2 linked regions of the Salmonirosea aquatica genome follow. Each later gene encodes a partner of the first gene's protein in a complex. Links are inferred from orthologs where the notes say so. Each region holds a gene or a part of one and is shown on either strand. Other genes may lie near its edges.

Region 1 (6,218 bases):
CTGCTTCTTCCCTGCTTTTTCCAGTACTTCTCCCAACGTATTGGTCAGGTTGTCCTTATCGAAAATAACCCCTACGTTCTGAAACGATTCGTCGTAGTTGGTCATCGTAATATAACGCAGATTCAGTTTGTGCATATTCTGCTCATGGAAATCGCGTTGCGTCAAAGCTTCGGTAATCTCGCGCCCCCGGTCGGTCCGGAAGTTGAAGCATAGTACCACATCACCATCCTCGATGACAGCCACGGGTTCGTTCTGTTCCGTGACGGCTACAATCGGCTTGATAAACTCGTCCGTAACATCGTTGGCATAGGAGGCCAACACGGCCTCCATCAGCCCGCTTTCAGGTACCTGCGCCCCTATCCCGTTTACCATGGCATCGTAGGCCAGCTTCACCCGCTCCCAGCGCTTGTCGCGGTCCATGGCGTAGTACCGGCCCGTGATGCTGGCGATTTTGCCGGTTGTAGTAGCCATGTGTTTTTGCAAATCCTCCAAAAAGCCCAATCCGCTCTTCGGATCGCAGTCGCGGCCATCAGTAAAAGCATGCACAAATACATTGTCCAGTCCGGCCTGATGTGCGAATGTACAAAGACCTTTGAGGTGATTGATGTGCGAATGTACCCCCCCATCCGATACTAAACCGATAAAGTGTACCTTCTTACCCGTAGTTTTGGCGTAGTCAAAGGCGTTGGCCAGAACGGGTTCCTTCGCCAGGGAGCCATCCTCGACGGCCAGGTTTATTTTTACCAGATCCTGATACACGACGCGCCCGGCCCCGAGATTGGTATGCCCCACTTCGGAGTTACCCATCTGCCCATCGGGTAGTCCCACCGCCAGGCCGCTCGCCTGTAGGGTACTGTGGGGGTACCTTTGCAAGATACTATCATAGAAGGGCGTGTTGGCAGCAAGAATGGCCGAGCGATTTTCCTCGCCCTGCTTGGCAATGCCCCAACCGTCCAGGATAATCAGTATGACTTTCTTATTCATCGTTTCAAATTATTTTTTTCAATTATAAATTCTAAAAAGCGGGTTCCGCAGCGCTCTACAATCCGATATACTTCTTCAAAAAAAACGATATCTTCGTAATAAGGATCCGGGACACTGAAATGCTCCCGTGGGTCCGAGGCTTGCACTTCGGAATCGAATTCCCGGTACAGAAATAACCGATCTTCGGGGAAATAAAATCCACTGCTACGGTAGCTTTGATTGCGGATATCCTCAAAGTTGGCCTCATCCATGGCCACGATATAATCGAAATTATAGAAATCATCACCCGCTAATTTCCGGCTTCTGTGCGTTAGTACCAAACCCTTTTCCTGCCCTATCTGCCGTATGCGGCGATCGGGTAAGCTACCAATGTGGTAGGAGGCGGTACCCGCCGAATCGCATTGAATGTGGGTTGAGAGACTCGCCTGTTGTATCAGGTTATTGAAAACAATCTCCGCAAGTGGCGATCGGCAGATATTCCCCAAGCAGACAAAGAGTACCTTGATCAATTGAAAGTTGAAACCGGGTCGCCGGCGATTGAAAGTTGAAAATGCGGAATTTCACGAATGGAGCCACTTCTTTGCTCCGAGAATAACCGCGTCCTTACTTTAATTTCTCAATAGACTGTCCGTTTTCATCCACGATTACGTACACATCTTCTGTAGGTTTGCGCATGAGGTACTTTTCCCTGGCCCACTTTTCAACCATGGCCTGATTGCCGAATACTTCCTGCCGCTCTTTCTTTACCAACCGCACCTGTTCCTGATAGTACAACCGGTCCTGCTCCAGATCCTTCATTTTTTGCCGATTGCTTAGCACCACAAAGATGTTGTTATCGTCAATAAACACAACCCACACCACCCAGCCCACTAAGGTGGCTATGTAGAAGTTACGCAGGTAGCGCATCAGGCGCAGAAGCCAGTAGGGAAGTCGGGCCATTTTCTGGAGGTAAGTTGATGGATAGCTACGAAGCGGGTTCTATTATTGGCACAATCGTGAAGTACATCTAGCTCAGGCAGAGTACCCTATTAAAAAACCGGGACACCAGGCCCCGGTTTTTTACTCGAACGGTTTAAAACTTCAAACCTGGGAAGTAGGCGGTTTCGCCTAGTTCTTCCTCGATGCGAAGTAGCTGGTTGTATTTCGCCATGCGGTCAGAACGCGAAGCCGATCCCGTTTTGATCTGTCCGGTGTTCAGGGCAACGGCCAGATCGGCAATAGTTGAATCTTCGGTTTCGCCCGAGCGGTGCGACATGATATTCTTGTAGCTGTTGCGCTTGGCCAGGTTTACAGTATTGATCGTTTCGGTCAACGAGCCGATCTGATTCACTTTGATCAAAATCGCGTTGGCGATTTTCTGATCGATCCCTTGCTGCAAACGGTCCACATTGGTCACGAACAGGTCGTCACCGACCAACTGACACTTGCTACCGATACTTTCAGTGGTTGCTTTCCAGCCGTCCCAGTCGTCCTCGTCCATGCCGTCTTCGATCGAAATGATGGGGTACTTACTAACCCAGTCAGCCCAATAGCCCGCCATTTCGGCCGAGGATAGTTTGCGTCCGTCAGATTTTTTGAAGTGATAGACACCATTTTCGTAAAACTCGGAAGAAGCCGCATCCATTGCAATAAAGATCTCTTCACCGGGTTTGTAGCCCGCTTTTTCAATCGCCTGAATTACAATTTCAATCGCTTCTTCGTTGGATTTGATATTGGGTGCAAAACCGCCTTCGTCACCGACATTGGTCGAATATCCTTTGCTTTTCAGTACTTTCTTCAAGGTATGGAACACTTCCACGCCCATGCGGAGGGCATCAGAGAACGTATCGGCTTTGGCCGGCATTACCATGAATTCCTGGAAGTCGATGGAATTATCGGCATGGCTACCACCGTTCAGAATGTTCATCATCGGCACGGGCAGCGTGTTGGCGTTGGTACCCCCGATGTAACGATAGAGGGGTAGGTTGGCTTCCTGCGCGGCGGCTTTGGCTACGGCCAGCGAAACACCCAGAATGGCATTGGCACCCAATTTTCCTTTGTTGGAGGTACCATCAAGCTCGAGCATGATCTTGTCAATAAGGTTCTGCTCGTAAACCGACAGACCGATCAGTTCGGGATAAATAATATCGTTGACGTTCTCTACTGCTTTCAGTACGCCTTTGCCGACATACACTTTATCGTCGTCGTCACGCAATTCTACGGCTTCGTGCTTGCCTGTGGAGGCGCCGGAAGGTACGGCGGCACGGCCCAGATAGCCATTTTCGGTACGAATATCAACTTCTACTGTAGGGTTTCCTCGTGAATCCAGAATTTGTCTGGCGTGTACTGACTGAATAGTACTCATGTGCAGCTTTGGGTTTGTATGGGTAAATGGTTAATTTTAACAGAACAAAAATAACGTAAAATATTGGGAACCGACATGAAACTCCTGAAATGCATCATATTGCTCATGCTGACGTTGGCATCCCTGGCCGGAACTGCCCAAACGCCCCTATCGGTTGAAGCCTTTGATCAAAAACTCGCCGGTGCGCCACAGGGTCAGCTCTTGGATGTTCGAACACCCGCCGAGTACGTGCAGGGACACCTACCCCGCTCTTCTAATTTTGATTTTCGCGATCCGGTCTTTGTGCAGAAGATAGCAACGCTGGATAAAGACAAACCTGTCTTCGTCTATTGTCTGTCCGGTGGCCGGAGCGGACAGGCCGCCAAGCTATTGGCTCAGAATGGTTTTAAGGAGGTATATGATATGCAGGGGGGTACCTTAAATGGTCAGCGGCCAGTATGCCTTCCGAGAAAAACGAGGGTACCTCGGAAGTTCCGGCAGGAATGAGCCAGGATGAATTTCAGAAACTGATTGCCTCGACCCAACCCGTACTCATTGATTTCTTTGCTCCCTGGTGCGCCCCCTGCAAGCAGATGGCACCTACCCTGGAAAAGCTTACGAAAGAATACGCGGGGAAAGCAACCATCAAAACGATCAATTACGACGACAATAAAGCTCTGGCACGAAGCCTACAGGTCGATGAAATCCCAGTTTTTCTTCTTTACAAAAATGGGATGTTGCTGTGGCGAGGAATGGGTCTAATGCCGGAGAAGGAGTTTCGTGAGGTGATTGATGGGGCTTTGTGAGGACATATTGGAGTCAGGTGTTTCCACCTGACTCCACTGCTATTATCAAATCAAACTTCCTTACGCCTCGGCCAGCAACCGCGCGAACTCATCGAACAGGTACCTTGAGTCATGGGGACCGGGCGATGCTTCGGGATGGTACTGTACCGAGAAAGCCGGACGATCCTTGCGGCGGATGCCTTCGATGGTCTTATCATTGAGATTCACATGCGTTACCTCCACATCGGGGTGATTCAGGATTTCGTCAGGATTTACGGCAAAGCCATGGTTCTGGGAAGTCACTTCGCATAAGCCCGTAATAAGATTCTTAACAGGATGGTTCAATCCCCGGTGTCCGTGATGCATCTTGTAGGTAGAGATACCACTCGCCTCGGCCAGCAATTGATGACCCAGGCAAATGCCAAACAGGGGTTTGTTGGATTCAATCATTTCCTTTACCGTTTCCACAGCGTATAGCATCGCAGCGGGATCGCCGGGGCCATTAGAAATAAAGAACCCATCCGGCTGCCATTCCATGATTTCGGAAAAAGGCGTTTGGGCGGGAAATACCTTGCAGTAGCAGCCGCGCAGAGTCAGGTTTTGCAAGATGCTTTTCTTTATGCCGTAATCCATTACCGCAATGCGCCAGCGGCTTTCCATTTCGTCGCCCACAAAGTAGGGTTCTGTGGTACTTACTTCGGAAGATAATTCCAGGCCGGCCATGGAAGGTACCTTTCGTAATTCCTCCATCAGTTCATTCTCATCCAGTATTTCAGAAGAGATGATGGCGTTCATAACGCCTTTTTCGCGCACATGACGTACCAGGTGACGGGTATCCACATTGCTGATCCCCACAATATTGGCACGTTCAAAGTACTCCTGTAATGAAAAGTCGGCAGTATACCGAGAGTATACATTGGAAAAAGTATTGCATACCATTCCCTTGATTTTCACATAGCTTGACTCTTCTTCACTGTTGAGCTGTACCCCGTAATTCCCGATGTGTGAGGTGGTGTTCACCACAATCTGACCGTAGTACGAAGGATCCGTGTAGATCTCCTGATATCCGGTCATACCCGTATTGAAGCAGATTTCTCCGCCCGCAGTTCCCTTTTTTCCCAAGGCCAAGCCCCGGTAGGCCGTGCCGTCTTCCAGTAGTAATAAGGCTTCTTGTGTTTCAGTCATATTCTATCGGTACAAAAGTGTAGTTTTCAAAAGTAGTAGTTTATACACAAAAAAAGGGGTTAAACGAAAACGTTCAACCCCTTTTATCAATTGCTTACAATCATTTCTGATTTCTGTTCTATCAATTTTCTCGTCCTCCGTCCAATTCGTCCTGCCAGGCTTTCAACTCATCCCATTTACCATCTGCCGCCAATTTGGCTTGTTGTGGCCAGGTTGCGGGATCATGCGAAGCAAATTGTGAACCTGCCTGATCCAGAATTTCGCGAATGGTTTCCGGCGTAGAATCAGCTAATTTGGCGAAAGTATCAACACCTGCCTCAGTGAGTACTTCGGCAATTTTGGGTCCGATTCCTTCTACTTTTTCCAGGTCATCCGCTTCGACAGCATTCTCTTCCTGGACAGCTACTGGCTCAGCTTTGGTGGTTTCTTCCACGACAGCGGGGGTACCCTCTTTCGTTTCGCTAGATGCTTTTGCTTCGGTTGTCTCAGCGCTGTCAGCTTTCTTACCACCTCCCCGACGGCTCCGACGGGTTTTGGCAGGCTTCTCGGCAGTGGCCAGTAGCATGGTTTCGTTGAAGTCAACCAACTCCATGATACAAACGTCAGCTGCATCTCCCTGGCGGGTACCTAGCTTCACAATACGCGTGTACCCTCCGGGACGATCCGCAATTTTGTCAGCCACTACGTTGAAAAGCTCTTTCACTGGTTCTTTGTCACGCAGATACGAGAAAACTACCCGGCGGCTGTGCGTGGAGTCATCCTTTGATTTGGTCAAAAGTGGCTCGACATACTTGCGCAGGGCTTTGGCTTTAGCCACTGTCGTTTCAATACGTTTGTGCAAAATCAATGAACCTGCCATGTTCGATAGCATGGCATTGCGATGGGAGGCCGTTCTTCCTAAGTGGTTAAATTTCTTTCCGTGTCTCATTTTTCTAATTATG
Region 2 (6,610 bases), 2.2 Mb from region 1 along the record:
GCTGGGGAATTGCGGCCCGCAATGAGAAGTGGGGCGAATGGCGGGGCTGGGATCGTGGCATTACGCATATCGACATGGTGAGCCCCTGGGTAAAAACCCTGGCGGGTACCCAACTGGCCTGGAGTCCGGCTACCCCCAAAGGCGGTGTGAAAGGGGAGGTGATTATTCTGCCCGAGTTTGCCGATTCGCTGGCATTCCAGAAGTGGCTACCCAGCGTGAAGGGCAAGCTGGTGATGATTTCGATGCTACAGCCCACCGGGCGGCCCGATTATAACTGGAAGGAATTTGCCACGGAGGAGTCGTTCGACAAACTTAAAAAGGAGCGCGAAGAAATGACCAAAGCCTGGGATCTGCGCGTACAAAAAACGGGCAAAGGACGGCGCGACCTACCCCTGGCGCTGGAAAACGCCGGAGCGGTGGGCATCCTGACTTCGTACTGGTCGCAGGGATTCGGGGCCAATAAGATTTTCAGTGCCTACACCAAAAAGGTACCTACCCTGGATCTCAGCCTGGAAGACTACGGCCTGGTGTACCGCCTGGTCGAAAGCGGAGAAAAACCTACGCTGAATATCGTGGCCGAATCGAAGGAAACGGGCGTGGTACCTACCTTCAATACCATCGGCGAGATAAAAGGCACCGAGAAGCCCGATGAATACGTAATGCTTTCGGCCCACTTCGATTCGTGGGACGGTGGCACGGGCGCTACCGACAACGGTACGGGTACCATCACCATGATGGAGGTAATGCGCGTGCTAAAAGCCGTTTATCCCAATCCCAAGCGGACGATTCTGGTTGGACACTGGGGCAGCGAAGAACAGGGGCTCAACGGTTCCCGCGCCTTCGTGAAGGATCATGCCGATATGATGCCCAAAATTCAGGCACTTTTCAATCAGGACAATGGTACGGGTCGCGTGGCGAGTATTTCGGGGCAGGGCTTCGTGCAGGCTTACGACTACCTGGGGCGCTGGCTCAGGCCGGTTCCCGATGATATCACAAAGGGTATTACCTACACCTTTCCTGGCAATCCGGGCGGCGGCGGGTCTGACTACGCTTCTTTTCTGGCCGCCGGGGTACCTGCCTTTTCCCTAAGCTCGTTGAGCTGGTCGTATGGCAACTACACTTGGCACACCAACCTGGATACCTACGACAAGATTGTGTTCGACGATGTGCGCAACAACGTGATTCTGGCCGCTATCCTGGCCTACGAGGCCAGCGAGGATGATAAAATGACTTCACGGGAAGTGCGGGTACCTGTGGGCCGCAACGGCGAGCCTACCACCTGGCCTACTCCACGAGATGCTACCCGTCGGGGAGGGATAGATTAAAGTTCCGCCGATTCAGGGCGGCACCAAATGATTGAATAGGGGAGAACTTTGAACCGAATGCGTTCGGGGTAGTTGTTAGGGAAGTATCTGTCGTATTTTTCAACAACTAATCCTTACAAAAATGGTACAAGTAGGAATATTGGCCCGGCTGAAAGCCAAGGCCGGAAAAGAAAAAGAAGTAGAAGAGTTTATCAAAGGAGCCTTGCCGCTGGCACAGGCCGAAGAAGGTACCATTACCTGGTACGCGATCAAATTAAGCGATAACGAATTCGGAATTTTTGATTCTTTCAACGATACCTCGGGTCGGGATGCTCACATGAACGGCGAAATTGCCAAAGCCTTGATGGCTAATGCCTCGGCGCTTTTATCCGAAGACCCCACGATTGAATATGTGGATATCCTTTCTGCCAAAGGGGCAGAGTAGGTACCTTTAGGTAGAATCGGCAGCAATCAAAACAAAAAAGCGGGTGGTTCTTCGGAACCACCCGCTTTTTTGTTTTGAGCTGAAAGTCATTAACGGCTCATGTACATATTCCGTTCTCCGTATACCTTCAGAAAGAAATCGTCCTGTAAATCTTCAATGAAGAAAATCCCCTCACCTGTCGACTTCATTTCAGGTCCGAGTTCTTTGTTCACATTGGGGAATTTGTTAAACGAGAACACCGGAATTTTGATGGCCCAGCCTTTCTTGACGGGGTTGAAGGTTAGATCTGAAATTTTCTTGTCGCCCAGCATTAGCTTGGTAGCGTAGTTGACATACGGTTCCTGGTAGGCCTTGCAGATGAAAGGTACCGTCCGCGATGCGCGCGGATTGGCTTCGATCACGTATACTACGCCATTTTTTATCGCAAACTGCACATTGAGCAAGCCTTTGACACCCATCGCCAGCGCGATGCGTTTGGAATACTCTTCCATCGTCGCGATGATTTCATCGGAAAGATCGAAAGGGGGTAGGGTAGCGTGCGAGTCACCGGAGTGAATCCCGGCGGGCTCGATGTGCTCCATAACCCCGATGATGTAGGCATCTTCACCGTCGCTGATGGCGTCGGCTTCGGCTTCGATGGCACCTTCCAGGAAGTGATCGAGCAGGATATTGTTATCGGGAATATCGTGCAGGATCTTGACTACATGCTGTTCCAGTTCCTGCTCGTTGATGACGATCTTCATGCTTTGTCCACCCAGTACGTAGCTGGGGCGCACCAGCAGCGGGAAGCCCAGCGTACGGGATAAATCTACGGCCGCATCCGACGTCCGCACCGTACCGAACTTAGGGTAGGGGATGTCCAGCTCCTGCAACAGATTCGAGAACCGCCCGCGGTCTTCGGCCAGGTCGAGCGCCTGGTAGCTGGTACCGATGATTTTGATACCGTACTTGTCGAGCTTCTCGGCCATTTTCAAAGCCGTCTGTCCACCGAGCTGCACGATGACGCCCTCGGGTTTTTCGTGCTCGATGATATCGTACACATGTTCCCAGAAGACAGGTTCGAAGTACAGCTTATCCGAAATGTCCGGGTCGGTGGATACTGTTTCGGGGTTACAGTTGATCATGATGGTCTCATAGCCCGCTTCCTTGGCGGCCAGTACCCCGTGGACGCAGGAGTAGTCGAACTCGATGCCCTGCCCGATGCGGTTGGGGCCGGAGCCCAGCACCACCACTTTCTTCTTATCGCTGACAATGGATTCATTGTCGGGATTCTCCTGCGAGGTATTGAAAGTCGAGTAGTAGTAGGGCGTTTTAGCTTCGAATTCGGCCGCGCAGGTATCCACGCATTTGTATACACGTTTGATGCCCAGTTCTTTACGACGGTCATACACTTTGCTTTCTTTCACGCCCAATAAATGCGCAAGCTGACGATCGGCATACCCCTTTTGCTTGGCTTCCAGCAGCAAGTCTTTGGGTAGGGTTTCAAGATCGAACGCGTGGATTTTGTTTTCCAGTTCAATCAATTCCTCGATTTGCCGCAAAAACCAGGGATCAATCCTGGTCAGATTTTGGATGGATTTGAATGAAAGCCCGATCTTGAAGGCGTCGTAAATATGGAACAGGCGGTCCCAACTCGGGTGCGCCAGACTTTGCTTGATTTTTTCCTGGTCGCGTAGTTCGCGGCCGTCGGCGCCCAGGCCGTTGCGGCGAATCTCGAGCGACTGGCAGGCCTTCTGCAAAGCTTCCTGGAAGTTGCGTCCGATACCCATGGCTTCTCCTACCGATTTCATCTGCAGGCCCAGCGAGCGGTCGGCACCCTGGAATTTATCGAAGTTCCAGCGGGGTACCTTCACAATCACGTAGTCGATACTGGGCTCGAAGAAGGCCGAGGTGGTACCTGTAATGGGGTTGATCAACTCGTCGAGGTTGTAGCCGATGGCCATTTTGGCGGCAATCTTGGCGATGGGGTACCCTGTAGCCTTGGAAGCCAGCGCCGAGGAGCGCGACACGCGCGGGTTGATTTCGATGACGATGATCTGGTCGTTTTCAGGGTTGACCGAAAACTGAATGTTACATCCCCCCGCGAATGAACCGATGCCCGCCATGCAGCGGATGGCCAGGTCGCGCATTTGCTGATACAGGGTGTCGGGTAGGGTCATGGCCGGAGCCACCGTAATACTGTCGCCCGTATGAACGCCCATCGGGTCGAAGTTTTCGATGGAGCAGATGATGATGAAGTTGCCATTGCCGTCGCGCAGGAGTTCCAATTCGTATTCTTTCCAGCCCATCACACTCTGCTCCACCAGTACTTCATGGGTAGGTGAGGCGTGCAGACCGTTGGTAAGGGCACGGTCGAAATCAGCGGGCTTGTCCACAAAGCCGCCACCTGTGCCGCCCAGCGTGTAAGAGGGCCGGATAACCAGCGGGAAGCCGATTTCCTGGGCGATTTCCTTACCCTCCAGAAACGAACGCGCTATGCGGCCCTGGCATACGTTGGCACCGAGTTCCAGCATTTTGAGGCGGAACAGCTCACGGTCTTCGGTAGTTTCGATGGCTTTGATATCCACGCCGATGATCTTAACATCGTATTTTTTCCAGATACCCGCCTTATCACAGTCGATTGCTAAATTTAACGCCGTCTGGCCTCCCATGGTTGGCAAAACGGCGTCGATTGGTTTTCCGGCGGCTTTGTGTTCTTCCAGAATCTGGATGATGTACTTTTTTTCCAGCGGGAGCAAATACACGAAGTCGGCATTGATCGGGTCGGTCATGATCGTGGCCGGATTGGAGTTGATGAGGCTTACCTCAATGCCCTCCTCGCGCAACGATCGGGCCGCCTGTGAGCCGGCGTAATCGAATTCGCAGGCCTGGCCAATGACAATGGGACCTGAACCAATAATAAGAACGGACTTGATATTCGGATTTTTTGGCACGGTAGTAGTTTGGGTTTATAAAATAATACGAGCTTATACGTGCTTTTTGAACGCTCGCCGTACTTTTTCCCAACCGAAGTTATAGGGAACCGGCGAGGGGTACGCCCAAAAATTCCACAAAGTTAAGGCGCGCAGGCCGAAAAGGCTCACTCGGATTAGTAAAAAGGGAATTTCACAGATGTATTTTAAGAATAATCCTATATATACGAAGAATAGGATAATTTTTCCCCGCTGGGAATAAATGGAATCAATCTACTTAGAAAGCGTACTTCTTCCGGGTAGTTTCGTCAAAGAGGATAGGCAAACTCCAGGGTACCGGGTAGGGCTTCCCACGACGGTAATAAACGTCCCATTCGGGTAGAGACTTTACTGCCCTCATAGCTTCCTGGTCTATGGAGTAGTAGTTTGATTTTTTCATAAACGCAACCGAATCAGGTCTTCGATCACTTCCCGCGGTAACTTTTAAGAAGACTTTCACTTTTTTATCTCCTAAATTTGGAATCCTTGACCAGTCGATGTGGCTGTAAATGTATTCGTAAAATAGCTTCGCGCTTTTTGTGAATTTGGATTGGTAGGTTTTTGAGTTATCGAACCGCTCTTCCTTTACCAGCAGGCCATCCTGCATCGTCAGAACGCGTTCGCCTTCGTAGTAAGACATAGAGGGCGTCTCAAAGTAGCGGAGCAGTTTCCCAACGGGGATAACGAGCTCGCCACTCACCCAGTCAGCCCTGACCTTCCCATTCTTCACTTGCGAGCCAAACAACACCGACAGGTCGGCTTGAAAGTGTTCATCGGTTCGGGTGCAACTTTCGATAGCCGTTAGGAAAAGTTCACGGCCTTCCAAAGTCCAGATAGCCGTGTAGCCCGTCCAGCAGTCAATAACTCTACTGAATTCCGGTTTTTTATCAGTCTTGTACCACAGACTGTCCACGAAAAGCAGTTTGTCGAGCGGTTTGGTTAAAAGAGTGAGCGTATCGCCATCTTTGACAAGTTTATCACTGGCCTTTCCTGTTGCTTCCGCCTCTTCTGCAAACAAGATGATGAATATAGGTAGGAGTAAATATTTCATTGCGAACTATTTAACCACACACAAAGCCAAACGCCCATAACTTACCGTCCTTCCCGCACTTTCAGAATCGCCTGCGCGGCGTTTTGTCCCTGACTAGGCGGTGGGGCGTTGCGGGAGGCGTACTTGCCATTAGGCTTCATGATGCCAAAACTTGGGTAGGCCAATGGGTTAAGCCTGAAAAGCAGTTGCACCACCTGATCGTCGGTCAGGTACAGGTGTACGCCTTTTAATTTGTGGCGGACAATGAATTTCTTCCAGAGCGCGCTGTTGTCATTCACTTCCGTGTCGGGCAGATGAATATAGAGCAACTCCACATCCGTGGGCAACTGGGCCCGCAGCGCCGGGGCGTACAACACTTCGTTGCGACTTTCGTCGTCGAATAGATTCCACTTGATCACATATACAGTTTTTCCCTTGAAGAGCGCCTCGACTTGATCCAACGCGGACTTTCCCGAGGAGGCCGATTCAGCCAGCCAGATTCCGCTCAGTACCTCCGTAGGGTTGGCATTCAGATCAGTGCGTTTTTCTATCAATCTGATGTAGGTACTATCCTTCACTTCCAACTGGTACAACTCGTCCAGCGAATATCTGACAACAGACTTTTCTATTTTACTACGGATATGGGAGTAGAGCAGGCTCTGCTCCGGAAGAGAAAGCCGATAAAATCGCTGTACCAGCCAACGGGCGGCTAGCAGGTCATTGGTGGAGGTGCTAAATTTGTCAGCATAGGCACTGCTCTGCTTTTCAAACTGTGTGACCAGATCCAGTATCCGGCGGTTGCGGGCATATAGCGTATTGAGGAAATCCAGCCCGGCCGTTGTCGCGCTTCCTTCCTGGATCATGGTGTTCAACCGCTCGA

Evidence for each region.
Region 2: the proteins of carA (region 1) and carB are in contact, whole or in part, in a solved structure (PDB 1KEE), measured with the Escherichia coli proteins. The link is inferred for Salmonirosea aquatica from one-to-one orthologs.

What each region holds. Positions count from the first base shown.
Region 1 is NZ_WHLY01000002.1:3,158,389-3,164,606, reverse strand. What follows is about bases 3,226-6,184. They hold carA (glutamine-hydrolyzing carbamoyl-phosphate synthase small subunit), read right to left. Parts: upstream 5,278-6,184; coding sequence 4,174-5,277; downstream 3,226-4,173. Other genes in these bases: rplQ (50S ribosomal protein L17), read right to left, coding at 5,399-6,148; GBK04_RS14390 (thioredoxin family protein), read left to right, coding at 3,766-4,113; GBK04_RS14395 (rhodanese-like domain-containing protein), read left to right, coding at 3,404-3,814; eno (phosphopyruvate hydratase), read right to left, coding at 3,226-3,328. In the rest of the region: gpmI (2,3-bisphosphoglycerate-independent phosphoglycerate mutase), read right to left, coding at 1-984; GBK04_RS14410 (low molecular weight protein-tyrosine-phosphatase), read right to left, coding at 981-1,493; GBK04_RS14405 (FtsB family cell division protein), read right to left, coding at 1,588-1,923; more of eno, read right to left, coding at 2,057-3,225. UniProt on the Escherichia coli protein: Small subunit of the glutamine-dependent carbamoyl phosphate synthetase (CPSase).
Region 2 is NZ_WHLY01000002.1:915,186-921,795, reverse strand. The notes cover bases 1,639-4,989. They hold carB (carbamoyl-phosphate synthase large subunit), read right to left. Parts: upstream 4,683-4,989; coding sequence 1,839-4,682; downstream 1,639-1,838. Other genes in these bases: GBK04_RS04935 (energy transducer TonB), read right to left, coding at 4,939-4,989; GBK04_RS04945 (putative quinol monooxygenase), read left to right, coding at 1,639-1,749. In the rest of the region: GBK04_RS04950 (M20/M25/M40 family metallo-hydrolase), read left to right, coding at 1-1,325; more of GBK04_RS04945, read left to right, coding at 1,447-1,638; more of GBK04_RS04935, read right to left, coding at 4,990-5,751; GBK04_RS04930 (hypothetical protein), read right to left, coding at 5,793-6,610. UniProt on the Escherichia coli protein: Large subunit of the glutamine-dependent carbamoyl phosphate synthetase (CPSase).